DNA from 3 places in the Methylorubrum podarium genome. Region 1 is predicted to be linked to each of the others. Evidence: predicted binding sites of a transcription regulator. Region 1 holds the regulator's gene; each other region holds the start of a gene.

Region 1 (4,811 bases):
GAAGGAGAGGACCGGGCTGGTGGTGGCGCCGATCGCCGACATCAGCGGCACGATCATCACCATGCCGAGCCCGCTGAACAGCAGCATGCTCGTCTTCCGGCCGATCCGGTCCGAGAGCCAGCCGAAGAAGGGCTGGATCACCATGTAGACGAACAGGGCCGCCGTGGTGATCTGCGAGGCGGACACCTTGTCCATATGCGCGGTGTTGAAGAGGTATTTCGGCATGTAGGTCGTCAGCGTGTAGAACGACAGCGACCCGCCGGCCGTATAGGCGAACACCACGGCGAAGGCGCGCCAGTGCTTGAACAGCCCGGCGAAGGTTCCCGACTCCTTCGAATCCTTGTTCTCCGCGCTCATCGTCTCCGACAGCGAGCGGCGCAGGAACAGGGCGATCACCGCGGCCAGCGCACCGATGACGAAGGGGATGCGCCAGCCCCAGGCGGTGAGCTGCTCGGCCGTGAGCAGGCTTTGCAGCACAACGAGGACCAGCGAGGCGAGGAGCTGGCCGCCGATCAGCGTGACGTACTGGAACGACGCGTAGAAGCCGCGCTGCCCCTTGGCGGCGACCTCGCTCATGTAGGTCGCGCTGGTGCCGTACTCGCCGCCCACCGAGAGGCCCTGCACCATCCGCGCGAGGACGAGCAGCACCGGTGCGAGAGGCCCGACCGTGGCGTAGGTCGGCAGCAGGGCGATGGCGAGGGAGCCGCCGCACATCATCAGCACCGAGATCATCAGCGAGGTCTTGCGCCCGAGCCGGTCGGCGATGCGCCCGAACAGCCAGCCGCCGATCGGCCGCATGAAGAAGCCCACCGCGAAGACGGCCGCCGACTTGAGAAGCTGGCCGGTGCTGTCGCCCTCGGGGAAGAAGACCGGGGCGAAGTAGAGGGCGAAGAAGGCGTAGCAGTAGAAGTCGTACCACTCGACGAGATTGCCCGACGAGGAACCGACGATCGCCATGATGCGGCGGCGCCGGTCGGCCGCGTCGTCCTGCGCTTCCGCCGTCGCGGTGATGTCCGACATGCTGTTCCCCTGCTGATCCGGCCCTCGGGCGGACGTGAGCCAGATAAAGCTAAGCGCCGGGCCGAGACGGACCAGCCGCTGGGACAGCACAGGCGCAGGCGGATGTCAGCGAAGGAGGCGCCCGGCCGTATCGATCGACCCGACGCGAAACGCGCTCGAGATTCGGGTTCCGCAGGCTGCGCCCATCCGCCCGGAGCCATCGACCCGAACGCTTGCGGCCCGGCATCGCCCGGAGAGGGATAGTAAAGCTCGTAAGCTCGCTACGGATTTACAAACACATAGAGCCCGCCCGTCAGCACGTCGGCGGCGATATACGAGCCTCTCCATTTATTGCCAGGCTTGTCCCGAAGAACAAGCGGCAATGCATCTTCGGGGAACGATTTTCGCGCGGTCGCCGTTGCGAGCCGGGTTTCGGCGCCGCGTCGGTCGCCGGCAGCAGACAGGAACGGACCATGACGAAGTTCTTTCGCAGCACGGCAACCGCCGCGATCCTCGTGCTCGGCGCGGCGACCGCCCTCGCTCAGGGCGGCGGGGCCGGCGGTGGTGCCGGCGGTGGCGCGGGCGGAGGCGCCGGGGGCGGCGCCGGCGGCGGTGCCGGGATGGGAGCCGGAGGTGCCGGCGGCGCGGGCGGTGCCGGTGGCGGCGCCGGCGGGAGCATGGGCGGCGCGGGCGGCGGAGCCGGCGGAGCCGCGAGCGGACCCCGCGGCGGAGCCGGCGAGGCGGGTGGTGCCGGCGGCGCCCGCGGCGGCGGCGAGATGGGGGGCGGTGCCCGCGGCGGCGAAGCCGGCGGTGCGGCGGGCGGCGCCGGACGGGGCGGCGCGGCGGGAGAGACCGGCCCCCGCGGCGGTCGGGACGGCGGCCCGGACCGCGCCGGAGAACCGGGTGAGCGCGGCGCCCGCGACGCCGGTCGCGACGGCGCGGGCGAGCGCGACGGCCGGAGCAGCCGTGACGCGGCCGGCGAGCGCGGCGGGCGCGACGGAGCCGGTGAGCGCGGGGGCCGCGACGGGGTCGGTGAGCGGAGCGGTCGCGGGGCGGCGACGGAGGCACGCGGTGCCTCCCGCAGCCTGAGCTCGACGCAGCGCACCGAGTTCCGTCAGTCGATCACCCGCTCCAATGTCCGGGCGGTCACGAACGTGAACTTCGCGGTTCGCGTCGGCACGGCGATCCCGCGCTCGGTTTCGCTGCATCCGCTGCCGCCGGCGATCCTCTCGCTGGTCCCGGCCTATCGCGGCCTGCAGTTCATCCTCGTCGGCGACGACATCGTCATCATCGATCCCGACACCTACGAGATCGTGGACGTCATTCCGGCCTGATCCGGATCCGCGAGGTCGCAACGAAGGGCGGCGGCGCTGCGGCACTGCCGCCCTTCGCATGTCTCGGTTCGTCTTGCGGAACAGGAGAGGAACGTCTAGGCTGTTCGCGCTTTGTTTTCAACGATTCTGCGGCGCCCCCGGCCCGCGGTCGACAGCAGGTGCCGCATGCTGACCCGCAAGCAACTCGAACTGCTCCAGTTCATCCAGCAGAGGATGCAGGAGAGCGGTGTGCCGCCGTCCTTCGACGAGATGAAGGACGCGCTCGATCTCAAATCCAAATCCGGCATCCATCGCCTGATCATGGCGCTGGAGGAGCGCGGCTTCCTGCGCCGCCTGCCGAACCGGGCACGGGCGATCGAGATCCTGCGCATGCCCGACATGCCGGCCGCCAAGCAGGGACCCGCGCCCGAGCCGCGCCGCTTCACCCCGAGCGTGGTCGAGGGCGGCCTCTCGGCCAAGCCGCCCGCGCCGAAGCCGCCGATGCTGCAGGCCCACGACGGCAACGGGCATTCGGTGATGGTTCCGGTGATGGGCCGGATCGCCGCCGGTACGCCGATCTCGGCGATCGAGAGCCAGAGCCACTCGATCTCCATGTCTCCCGACTTCCTGTCGGGCGGCGAGCATTACGCGCTCGAAGTGCGCGGCGATTCGATGATCGAGGCCGGCATCCTCGACGGTGACCTCGTGGTGATCCACAAGCAGGACACCGCCAACAACGGCGACATCATCGTGGCGCTGATCGACGACGAGGAGGCGACCCTCAAGCGCCTGCGCCGTCGCGGCTCCTCGATCGCGCTTGAGGCGGCCAACCCATCCTACGAGACCCGCGTCCTCGGTCCCGATCGGGTGCGCATCCAGGGCAAGCTCGTGAGCCTCGTGCGCCGTTACTGAGGCGTCTCGGGGAGCGGCGGGTCCGTCGGATCGACGTCGCGGGCTGATTCGGGCTCCGACCGGGCTGCCGGCGTCATCACCGCGCCGACGGCCCGGGGCTGCCAGGGCTTCGGTTCACCGGCGCCGCGCGTCGTGACCACCTCCGGCCCCGCCGGGCCGAGCCGGATCGCGGTGGCGCCGTGCACTGCCAGGAAGCTGCGGTCGGCGATCAGCGGCGCGGCACAGCCCGGCGGGGCGCGCAGGCGGCTGATCAGGATGTCGGCCCGGACGCAATCCTCAGGGAAAGCGCGCTTGTCGTTGACGAGGGCGACGGCACGCCCGTCGATGGCGGCCAGGGTGCAGCCGAGGCGGTCGCATCGCGGCCCGGCGGTAGCGGTGATCGCGTCGGGGCGGCGCCCGTCGCCGTCGGCCTTCAGCCATTGCTCCAGCACGAAGCCGGGCGGGCGCCCGAGGACGACGAGGCGCCCGTCCTTGCCGCGGATTGCGGCGCCGGCCCCGTCCCGGTCGATGTAGATGTCGTAGCGCGCCGGGCTCGCGGCCAGCGCGATGCCGAGCCCCGCCGGCAGCAGGGCGAGGAGACGCAGCCGCGACACCGGAAGGGTCGCGAGGAGCAGGGCGGCCGCGAGCAGCACCAGGGCGCCCGTGCCGAAGGCCGGCAGCACCACGTTGGCCTGCCCGAACCCGGCGATCCAGGCCGAGATGTCGAGCATCCCCCGCACCGCGAGCCCCATCAGCCACCAGACCGGACGATCGAGGGCGAAGGGATAGGCCAGCATCCCGAGCACCGCCGCGGGCATCACGGCGAGGGAGACGAGCGGCAGGGTCAGCGCGTTGCCGACGAGGCCGAAGGGCTGCACGGTCTGGAAGTGGTAGGTGGCGAAGGGCGCGGTGGCGACCTGCGCCACCAGCGTCGTGGCCAGCGTGCCGACCACCGCGGTCGCCGTCCACGACGCCGCCCGCGCGATCCGGGACGGGCTCTCGGTCCGGAAGACGCGCCCGTCGATGAGCGGCGCGCAGGCGATCAGCCCGGCCACCGCCCCGAACGACATCTGGAAGCTCGGGCCGAGCAGCGCCTCCGGCTCGCGGGCCAGCGCCAGGATCGCGGCGAGCGCCAGGTTGCGCATGCTGAGCGCCGGGCGATCGACCAGGATCGCGCCGAGCATCACCAGCGTCATGATCAGCGCCCGCTCGGCGGCGACGTCCCAGCCCGAGAAGGCGCAGTAGGCGGTCACCCCCAGCATCGCCGCGCCGGCCGCGATCTTCTTGATCGGCCAAGCCAGCGCCAGCACCGGCACCAGCGCGAGCCCCGCCCGCACCAGCCAGAACACGACGCCCGCCGCGAGCACCATGTGCAGCCCGGAGATCGAGACCACCTAGTTGCGAGTAGGCCGGCTTTCGTTTTACGAACAGGCGTGACGGAAAAGCCTGGGCGGTGAGATGTCGGACAGGGTCGGGAGCGAAGCGGAGCCGGGCCCGGCGACCGCCTATTCCTACATCCGGCTGAGCTCGAAGCGACAGTCGAACACCGGCGATAAGAAGGCCTATCGGGACGGCCTGAGGCGCCAACTTGCGCTTCGCGACGAGTAC
Region 2 (4,811 bases), on a different contig from region 1:
CAAGGGTCAGGTCGAGGGCGAGCCCGCTCTGGCGGAAGCTCTGCGGCAGGAGGCGGGCCTCGGGCAGGAAGCCGCGCTCCAGCAGGGCGAGCAGCGGCGCCGCCTTGCCGGCGGTCACGCGGCCCTCGATCCGGCCCGACCCGTCCGGCGCGATCCGCCCGGCGAGCTGCGCGCTCGCCCCCGCGAGGTCGGCGATGTCGAGGGTGTCGACGACGAGGCTCGCGCCGTCCGATTGCAGGCTCACTGCGATGGTGCCGTTGCCCGAATTGGCGCCGGAGGGTCCGTAGCGGACGTCGCGCGCCCGCAGCGTCAGGCCGAGATCGTGGCGGTGCAGGCCCGACATCAGGTCGCCCAGCGGCGGCAGTTCGGCGATGTCGACGCCGCTGGCGGAGAGCTGCGCGTCGAAGCGCCCGCGCCCGTTCGCGTCGGCCCGAACGTAGCGGGCATTGCCGGTGACGCGGGCTTCGCCCAGGGCGAGGCGCAGGTTGCGCAGCGAGAGGTCGCCGCCGGCCGCCGAAAGGTCGGTGCCGAGCTCGAAGGCGCGCCCGTCGAGGATCGCCGCGACGCTCGCCTCGGCGCCGATCCGGCCGAGATAGCGCCCGAGCGCCTCCGAGTTGCGGGCGGCGATGTCGAGATGGCCGGTGAAGCGGGGCGCGCCCGACAGCTCGGCCTCGCCGGTCGCCGCGACGCTCGCCGAGCCGGGCGCCGTGCCCTCGAAGCGCCGGAGCACGAGCCCGCCCGCGCGATCGAACGTGCCGCGGAACGCGACGCCGGTCCAGTCGTCCAGGCCGAGCGCCACGCTCTCGGCGGCGAGGTCGAGATCGAGCAGCATCGGCGGGGTTAGGGCGCCGGAGGACAGCCCCTGCGCCAGCAGGCCGCGCCCGCCGCCGGAGACGAGCAGGCCGTCGAGGTCGAGGCGACGGGTGCGGAGCGTCAGACCAAGACGGGCCTCGCGCAGGTCGACGCGGCCGCTGCCCGAGAGCCGCGCCGCCTTGCCGCCGGGATCGAGCTCGATCTCGACCGACTTGGCCTGGGCCACGGGGCCGCGCGATTCGAACTTTGCGGCCAGGGTGAGCGGGAGGACGGCGCCGGCCGGCTGGACCGGCGGCCCGACGGTGAGGCGGGCCGTGCCCTCCGCCTCCGGCACGAGGCCGCGGCGCGCCCGGCCGCCGTCCGCTTCCTCTTCGGGCTTGAGGGCGATGCGGGCATCGAGCTCCAGGCGGGGCATCGTGTCGCCGCCGCCCGTGAGCTTCATCGAGAAGCTGCCGTCGCTGCCGGCCGTGCTGGTGGCGAGATGGAACGGGCTCCCCTTCGCCGTCCCCTCCGCCAGCCATGGGCCGGCCAGGGCCGGAGCCCGCAGCCGCAGGTTCTCGGCGGTGAACTGTTCCTGCGGCGGTGCGCCGGCCCGCGCGGTGGCGACGGCGAGGCGCCGGATGCGCAGGTCGTCGATCACGATGTCGCGCCGGAGCGCCTGCGCGTCGCGCGGCAGCAGCAGCGCCTCGTCCGAGACCGGCAGGACGAGTCGCGCGCGCTCGATCGAGGTTTGGACGAAGCGCACCTCGCCCTTGAGCAGCGGCGCGAGGGCGATCTCCGCATCGACGGTCTGAGCGTCCAGCGTCGGTCCGTCCTCCGCGCCGAGCCGGAGCCGGGCGAGGCGGAGATGCGGCGAGGGCAGCAGGCGCAGGTCGATCGCGCCCTCGCTGCGGGCACCTGCGCCGAGGGATTCTGTGAGCGTGCGGTCGATCAGCGCGCGATGGCCCGACCAGTCGATGAACGGCGGCACGGCCAGGGCCGCCACGAGGACCAGAACGACGGCGCCCGCGAGCGCGGTCAGGATATCACGCACCGTTATCGCTTCCGCCTGGCCTGCGGGCCGCAGGACTCCGTTCGCGTCTCACGCGCGTCCGAAGGGACGAAGCCTGGAGGAGGCGCGCAAAACTCCGTTCCCGCGGCCATAGCACAAGCTGCGGCCCGCCCGCACCTCGCGCTTAAGCTTCAGCCCGTCGTCAGCGCCTCGTCAGCGCCTCGTCAGCGCCGAGGGCCGTAGGCGGGACCGGCGGGCGGCGGGACGTTGAGCGGCGCACGTTGGATCTGATTGCGGACCGCGCTGTTCTCCAAGGTCTGGCGCTGCTCGAAGTTGCGGTTCTGGTTGCGGTACTCGAACCCCTCGTTCTGCCGGCTGGTGGCGCCGCGGTTTCCGGGGCTCTGCGCGAGAGCCGGCGTGAAAGCGGCGAGCAGCGTCAGGAGGGCGAGAGACGGGGCGCGCATGGCCTCGTGTCCTTCATCGGTGTCGGTTTCAGGTTGCCGGAGTGACGCGTGAGGGGGGCTGCCGGTTCCGGATCGGGTCTCGACGGCGTTCGCCTTTTGGTCCAGGGATGCGCGCATGATGCAAGAGCCTGACGCGATCCGGCCGCGCCCGTCCGACGACGATGCGCCGTCGGCCCCGACCTCCATCGCCGCCCGCGCCATGGCCGCCCTGCGGCCCGAGGGCGCCTCCTACCTCTCCGGCCTCAACCCGGAGCAGCGCCGCGCCGTGGAGGCGACGGAGGGCCCGGTGCTGGTGCTCGCGGGCGCCGGCACCGGCAAGACGCGGGTGCTGACGACGCGCATCGCCCACCTGATCGCCACCGGCAAGGCGCGGCCCTACGACATCCTCTCGGTGACCTTCACCAACAAGGCCGCCCGCGAGATGAAGCACCGCATCGGCCAGCTGATCGGGCCGGCGGGCGAGGGCATGCCCTGGCTCGGCACCTTCCACGCCATCGGCACCAAGATCCTGCGCCGCCACGCGGAGCTCGTCGGGCTCAAATCCGACTTCACGATCCTCGGCACCGACGACCAGCTCCGCCTGATGAAGCAGGTCATCGCGGACCAGAACATCGACGAGAAGCGCTGGCCGGCCCGCTCGCTCGCCCACACCATCGACGGCTGGAAGAACCGGGGCCTCGGCCCCGAGCAGGTGCCGCCGGGCGAGGCCCAGGCCTTCGCCTTCGGCAAGGGCGGGCAGCTCTACGCCGCCTATCAGGCCCGGCTCGCGACCCTCAACGCCGTCGATTTCGGCGACCTGCTGCTGCTCTGCCTCAAGCTGTGGCGCGAGAACCCGGACATCCTCGCCAACTACCAGGACCGGTTCCGCTACATCCTCGTGGACGAGTACCAGGACACCAACGTCGCCCAGTACCTCTGGCTCAGGCTGCTGGCCCAGGCGCGGAAGAACGTCGCCTGCGTCGGCGACGACGACCAGTCGATCTACGGCTGGCGCGGCGCCGAAGTCGACAACATCCTGCGCTTCGAGCACGACTTTCCCGGCGCGACGGTGGTGCGGCTGGAGCGCAACTACCGCTCGACCGGCCACATCCTCGCCGCCGCCTCCGGGCTCATCGCCAAGAACGAGGGCCGCCTCGGCAAGACGCTCCGGACCGAGGACGCGGCGGGCGAGCCTGTCACCGTGACCGGCGCCTGGGATTCGGAGGAGGAGGCGCGGCAGGTCGCCGAGTCGATCGAGTCGCTCCAGCGCAAGGGGCATCCGCTTTCCGAGATCGCGGTGCTGGTGCGGATCTCGGCGCAGATGCGCGAGATCGAGGACCGCTTCGTGCAGGTCGGCCTGCCCTACCGGGTGATCGGCGGCCCGCGCTTCTACGAGCGGGCCGAGATCCGCGACGCGCTCGCCTATCTGCGCGTCACCACCAACGGCGCCGACGACCTCGCCTTCGAGCGCATCTTCAACACGCCGAAGCGCGGGCTGGGCGATGCGACGCTCCAGACCCTGCACGCCTACGCCCGCGCCGACCGGATCCCCCTGCTGGCGGCCGCGCGCAAGCTGATCGAGACCGACGAGCTGAAGCCCCGCGCCCGCTCGATGCTGCGCGGCCTCGTCGAGAGCTTTTCGCGCTGGGTGCGGCTGGTGGAGACCAAGCCGCATCCGGAGGTCGCTCAGACGATCCTGGAGGAGTCCGGCTACACCGAGATGTGGCAGAAGGACCGCTCGGCCGACGCCGCCGGGCGGCTCGAGAACCTCAAGGAATTCGTCCGCTCGATGGAGGAATTCCCCGACATGGCCGCCTTCCTCGAACACGTCTCCCTCGTGATGGAAGCCTCCGAAGCGGAAGGGGCCGACCGCGTCTCGCTGATGACGCTGCACGCCGCCAAGGGGCTCGAATTCGACACCGTGTTCCTGCCGGGCTGGGAGGACGGCCTGTTCCCGAACCAGCGCGCCATCGACGAGAGCGGCCGGGCGGGCCTGGAGGAGGAGCGGCGGCTCGCCCATGTCGGGCTCACCCGCGCCCGCAAGCGCGCCAAGCTGTCGTTCGCCGTCAACCGGCGCATCCACGGCCTGTGGTCCTCGACCATCCCCTCGCGCTTCATCGACGAATTGCCGCCCCAGGCCGTGGACGTGATCGAGGCGCCCGCGCATTTCTCGGCCGGCGCCTCCCGCTTCGACCGCAACCCGGCGCCGTTCGGCTCTTCCTACGGTACGCCGGGCTGGCAGCGGGCGCAGGCCAACACCTCGGGCGGATTCGGGGGAGGACTCGGCGGCGGACTCGGGCAAGGCCGCGGCGGTCGCTCCGGCGGTCCGCGGGAGATCGAGGGCGAGTTGATCGCCAAATCGACGGGCAGCCCTTCCGCCTTCGAGCAGGGAGCCCGCGTCTTCCACACCAAGTTCGGCCCCGGGACGGTGGCCGGCATCGACGGCAACAAGCTCACCGTTGACTTCGACAAGGCCGGCCGGAAGATGGTGCTCGACAGCTTCCTCCAGCCCGGTTGAAGCGTCCCGCCGGCGGTCGCCGCCGGCTGCGCCGCCGCCCCAGGAG
Region 3 (4,811 bases), on a different contig from region 1:
TCGAGAAGCTGCGCATCACCCACGCCATCCTCACCGTGCTCTCGATCCTCGGCCTGCTCTACTGGTCGATCAAGATGTGGGAGGCCGGTCAGGCGACCACCGGTCAGGTCGTGCTGGTCTGCACCCTCGGCATCCGCATCCTCGCCGCGACCCGCGACCTCGCCGTGGCGCTGGTGGACGCGACCCAGCACACCGCCCGCCTGTCGGAGGCGCTGCACACCCTGCTGCAGCCGCACGAACTCGTCGATCACCCGGAGGCGGAGACGCTCGTCGGCCAGACCGGCGCCGAGATGCATTTCGACCACGTGGCCTTCAGCTATCCCGACGGGCGCGCCGTCTTCTCGGATTTCGACCTGCTCATCCCCCCGGGGCAGACCGTGGGGCTGGTCGGCAAGTCGGGCGGCGGCAAGTCGACCCTGTTCTCGCTGATCCAGCGCTTCTACGAGGTGCAGGGCGGGCGCATCCTCATCAACGGGCAGGACATCACCCGCGTCACGCAGGAATCGTTGCGCGAGGCGATTACGGTGGTGCCGCAGGACGTCTCGATGTTCCACCGCTCCCTGCGGGAGAACATCCGCTACGGCCGGCCCGACGCGACCGACGAGGAGGTCTGGAAAGCCGCCGAGGCCGCCCACTGCACCGACTTCATCCAGGCCCTGCCGGAGGGCTTCGACACCATCGTCGGCGACCGCGGCGTGAAGCTCTCCGGCGGCCAGCGCCAGCGCATCGCCATCGCCCGGGCGATCCTGAAGGACTCGCCGATCCTGCTGCTCGACGAGGCGACCTCGGCGCTGGACGCCGAATCCGAGGAGGCGATCCGCGCCGCGCTCGCCAACCTGATGAAGGGCCGCACGGTGATCGCCATCGCCCACCGCCTCTCGACGCTGAAGGATTTCGACCGGATCGTCGTGCTGGAGGGCGGCAAGATCGTTCAGGACGGCTCGCCGGAGAAGCTCACGCATCTCGACGGCTTCTATCGCGAGCTGATGAAGAAGGAATCGATGTCGATGGCGCTCGCCGCCGCCTGACGCGGCGCGCCTGCCGGACCGGCGGGCGGGGTATGAAGATCGAGCGGCCGGGAGACAATTTCATCGTGAGGCCGGGCGGGTTCCCCACCGTCCGGCCTTTCGCATTCGACGGGACCGAGCGGGAGCCAGCCGTGGCCGAGCAGCAATTCGCCAGCGACAACTATGCCGGGATCTGCCCGGAGGCGCTCGACGCGATGCAGGCGGCCAATGCCGGCCACGCCCCCGCCTACGGTGCCGATACCTGGACGCAGGCCGCCGCCGACGGGTTCCGCCGTCTGTTCGAGACCGATTGCGAGGTCTTCTTCGTCTTCAACGGCACGGCGGCCAACTCTCTGGCGCTCGCCTCGCTCTGCCAGTCCTACCACAGCGTGATCTGCGCCGACTCGGCGCATATCGAGACGGACGAGTGCGGCGCGCCGGAATTCTTCTCCAACGGCTCGAAGCTGCTCACCGCCGCGACCGCGGACGGGAAGCTCACCCCGGAGGTCGTGCGGACGATCGCGGGCAAGCGCAGCGACATCCACTTCCCCAAGCCGCGGGCGGTGACGCTGACGCAAGCGACCGAGACCGGGCGCGTCTACACCCTCGACGAGGTCGCCGCGATCGCCGCCGTCTGCCGCGCCTCGGGCCTGCGCCTGCACATGGACGGAGCCCGCTTCGCCAACGCCTGCGCCTCCCTCGATGCGAGCCCGGCCGCGCTGACCTGGAAGGCCGGCGTCGACGTGCTCTGCTTCGGCGGCACCAAGAACGGGATGGCGGTCGGCGAGGCGGTGATCTTCTTCGACCGCCGGCTCGCGCTGGATTTTGACTATCGCTGCAAGCAGGCGGGGCAGCTCGCCTCGAAGATGCGCTTCCTCGCGGCCCCCTGGGTCGGCATGCTGGAGAGCGGCGCGTGGCTCGACAACGCCCGCCACGCCAACGACTGCGCCCGGCGCCTCGTGCGGGCGATCGCCGACGTGCCGGGCATCTCGCTCGCGGCCCCGGTGGAGGCCAACGGCGTCTTCCTGAACCTGCCGGTGCCGGTCCAGGAGGGGCTGCGCGCTCGCGGCTGGCAGTTCTACGGCTTCATCGGCGGGGCATCGCGCTTCATGTTCGCCTGGGATTCGGACCCGGCGCGGGTCGATGCGCTCGCGCGGGACATCCGCCTCTGCGCCCTGCCCGTGGCGGCGTGAGGGCGGCTCCGCGGGAAAGGCGCCTCAGACGAGATAGGTGATGGTGGCAGCCAGGGCCGTCGCGACGGTGGCGATGGCGAAGCTCGACGACGAGAGCAGCATCGCCGAACGGGAGACCACCGGCTCGGCCTCGTCGGCGTAGCCGAACGCTTGGCCCGCGGCCTGTTCCAGGCGCGTGAGGGAGATGTGACGCGCTTGGGCGGCGGCAGGGGTCATCGGCGTAGCTCCCTTACGGTCAAGCTGACCTTGGTGAGTTAACGTCCGGAAACCATCCTCTGTTCCCGGCGTCGGTCTGCGCCCCCCGCGGCGCGACGGTTCGCTGCCGCGTTTCGGCCACAGGATCGCCACCCGCTGGCGGGCTTCGTGAGGCACTCTTAACCATCCGCCCGCATCACTGTGATGACAGCGCTTCGGCCGCGCCGCAGCGGTCGGACTTCGAACAACCCCGGTCGCCGTGATACTGCGACCGGCGGAAGCGGACGGGAGGCTTTTTGTTTCCTGTTTGTTCCGCTACAACGAGGGTATGAAGAGCCATGCAGCCCGTCTCCGACCCGATTCGAGGAGCCGTCGCGTGAGCGATCCGGCACGCGACCTGTTCGGACCAGGAAGCAAGCCTCCCGCCGCGGAGGCCGAGCGCCGCCGCCGTCTCACCGCCGTGGCACCGCAGCCGGCGCCCGCGCCGGAGACGGCGGAAGCGGGTTACGACGCCTCGACGATCGAGGTGCTGGAGGGGCTGGAGCCGGTGCGGCGCCGGCCCGGCATGTATATCGGCGGCACCGACGAGCGGGCGCTGCACCACCTCTTCGCCGAGGTGATCGACAATTCCATGGACGAGGCGGTCGCGGGCCACGCGAGCTTCATCGAGGTGGAGTTGGAGGAGACGGGCGCCCTCGTCGTCACCGACAACGGCCGCGGCATCCCGGTCGATCCGCACCCGAAATTTCCGGGCAAGTCGGCGCTCGAGGTCATCATGACCACGCTGCACGCGGGCGGAAAGTTCGACTCGAAGGTCTACGAGACCTCGGGCGGCCTGCACGGCGTCGGCATCTCCGTCGTCAACGCGCTCTCGGACGTGCTGGAGGTCGAGGTCGCCCGCAACCAGACTCTCTACCGCCAGACCTTTTCCCGCGGCCACGCGCAGGGAAGCCTCGAGACGGTCGGCCGGGTGCAGAACCGGCGCGGCACGCGGGTGCGCTTCCACCCCGACGCGCAGATCTTCGGCTCGCTCAAGTTCGATCCGCGCCGCCTGTTCAAGATGGCCCGCTCCAAGGCCTACCTGTTCGGCGGCGTCGAGATCCGCTGGCGCTGCGCCCCGGCCCTGCTCGAAGGGCTGGAGGACGTGCCGGCGGAGGCCGTGCACCGCTTCCCCGGCGGCCTCTCCGACTACCTCGCCCGCGACATCGAGGGGAAGGAGCTCGTCCTCGACTCCCTCTTCTCGGGCAAAGTGACGAAGCCCGGCTCGCACGGCTCGCTCGAATGGGCCGTGGCCTGGACGGTGACCGACGACGGCGTCTCGCATTCCTACTGCAACACGATCCCGACGCCGGAGGGCGGCACCCACGAATCCGGACTTCGCGTCGCCCTGCTCCGGGGCCTGCGCGAGCACGCCGAGCGCGTGAACCAAGCCAAGCGCATGAACGCGGTGACCACCGACGACGTGATGGCGACCTGCGCCTCCATGCTCTCGGTCTTCATCCGCGAGCCGGAGTTCCAGGGCCAGACCAAGGACAAGCTCGCGACGGTGGAGGCATCCCGCATCGTCGAGACGGCGGTGCGCGACGCGTTCGACCACTGGCTCGCGGCCTCGCCCGCCCAGGCCAACAAGCTGCTCGACTGGGTGATCGACCGGGCGGAGGAGCGCCTGCGACGCCGCCAGGAGAAGGAGGTCGCCCGCAAGTCCGCCACGCGCAAGCTGCGCCTGCCGGGCAAGCTCGCCGACTGCTCGGCCGCCGGCACGGCGGGCTCGGAGATCTTCATCGTCGAGGGTGATTCCGCGGGCGGCTCCGCCAAGCAGGCCCGCGACCGCGCCACCCAGGCGGTGCTCCCCTTGCGGGGAAAGATCCTGAACGTGGCCTCGGCCAGCCGCGACAAGCTCGGCGCCAACCAGCTCATCTCGGACCTGACCCTGGCGCTCGGCTGCGGCACCGGCGCCAATTTCCGCGAGGGGGATCTCCGCTACGACAAGGTCATCATCATGACCGACGCGGACGTGGACGGCGCCCACATCGCCTCGCTGCTGATCACCTTCTTCTACCGGCAGATGCCGCGGCTGATCGACAAGGGCCATCTCTACCTCGCGATCCCGCCGCTCTACCGGATCAGCCAGGGCGCGAAGTCGGCCTATGCCCGCGACGACGCCGACAAGGAGCGGATCATCAAGACCGTGTTCAAGAACGGCAGGGTCGAGATCGGCCGCTTCAAGGGCCTCGGCGAGATGATGCCGGCGCAGCTGAAGGAGACGACGATGGACCCGCGCAAGCGCACGCTTCTGCGCGTCGCGGTCCTCGACGAGGCGCGGGAATCGACCGGCGACACGGTGGAACGCCTGATGGGCAACAAGCCCGAGGCGCGGTTCGCGTTCATTACGGAGCGGGCGGCGTTCGCGGACGGG

The links. The regulator LexA, encoded in region 1, represses DNA repair genes until DNA is damaged. The targets are predictions, from matches to a motif close to TGTTCNNNNTGTGTTCNG.
Region 2: a site for LexA is predicted at 2,355-2,372, ahead of ABS772_RS15270 (ATP-dependent helicase). Genes of this name have one in related genera too.
Region 3: a site for LexA is predicted at 2,693-2,710, ahead of parE (DNA topoisomerase IV subunit B). Genes of this name have one in related genera too.

What each region holds. Positions count from the first base shown of each region.
Region 1 is NZ_JBELQE010000085.1:104,642-109,452, forward strand. Features, by position in the region: gene ABS772_RS16415 (MFS family transporter) at 1-1,020, opposite strand, end outside; gene ABS772_RS16420 (DUF1236 domain-containing protein) at 1,473-2,333, shown strand; gene lexA (transcriptional repressor LexA) at 2,499-3,224, shown strand; partial or broken gene ABS772_RS16430 (ComEC/Rec2 family competence protein) at 3,218-4,597, opposite strand; gene ABS772_RS16435 (recombinase family protein) at 4,662-4,811, shown strand, end outside.
Region 2 is NZ_JBELQE010000084.1:57,426-62,236, forward strand. Features, by position in the region: gene ABS772_RS15260 (AsmA family protein) at 1-1,846, opposite strand, end outside; gene ABS772_RS15265 (hypothetical protein) at 2,029-2,268, opposite strand; gene ABS772_RS15270 (ATP-dependent helicase) at 2,384-4,765, shown strand.
Region 3 is NZ_JBELQE010000030.1:102,404-107,214, forward strand. Features, by position in the region: gene ABS772_RS04575 (ABC transporter ATP-binding protein) at 1-1,028, shown strand, start outside; gene ABS772_RS04580 (threonine aldolase family protein) at 1,160-2,200, shown strand; gene ABS772_RS04585 (hypothetical protein) at 2,225-2,416, opposite strand; gene parE (DNA topoisomerase IV subunit B) at 2,772-4,811, shown strand, end outside.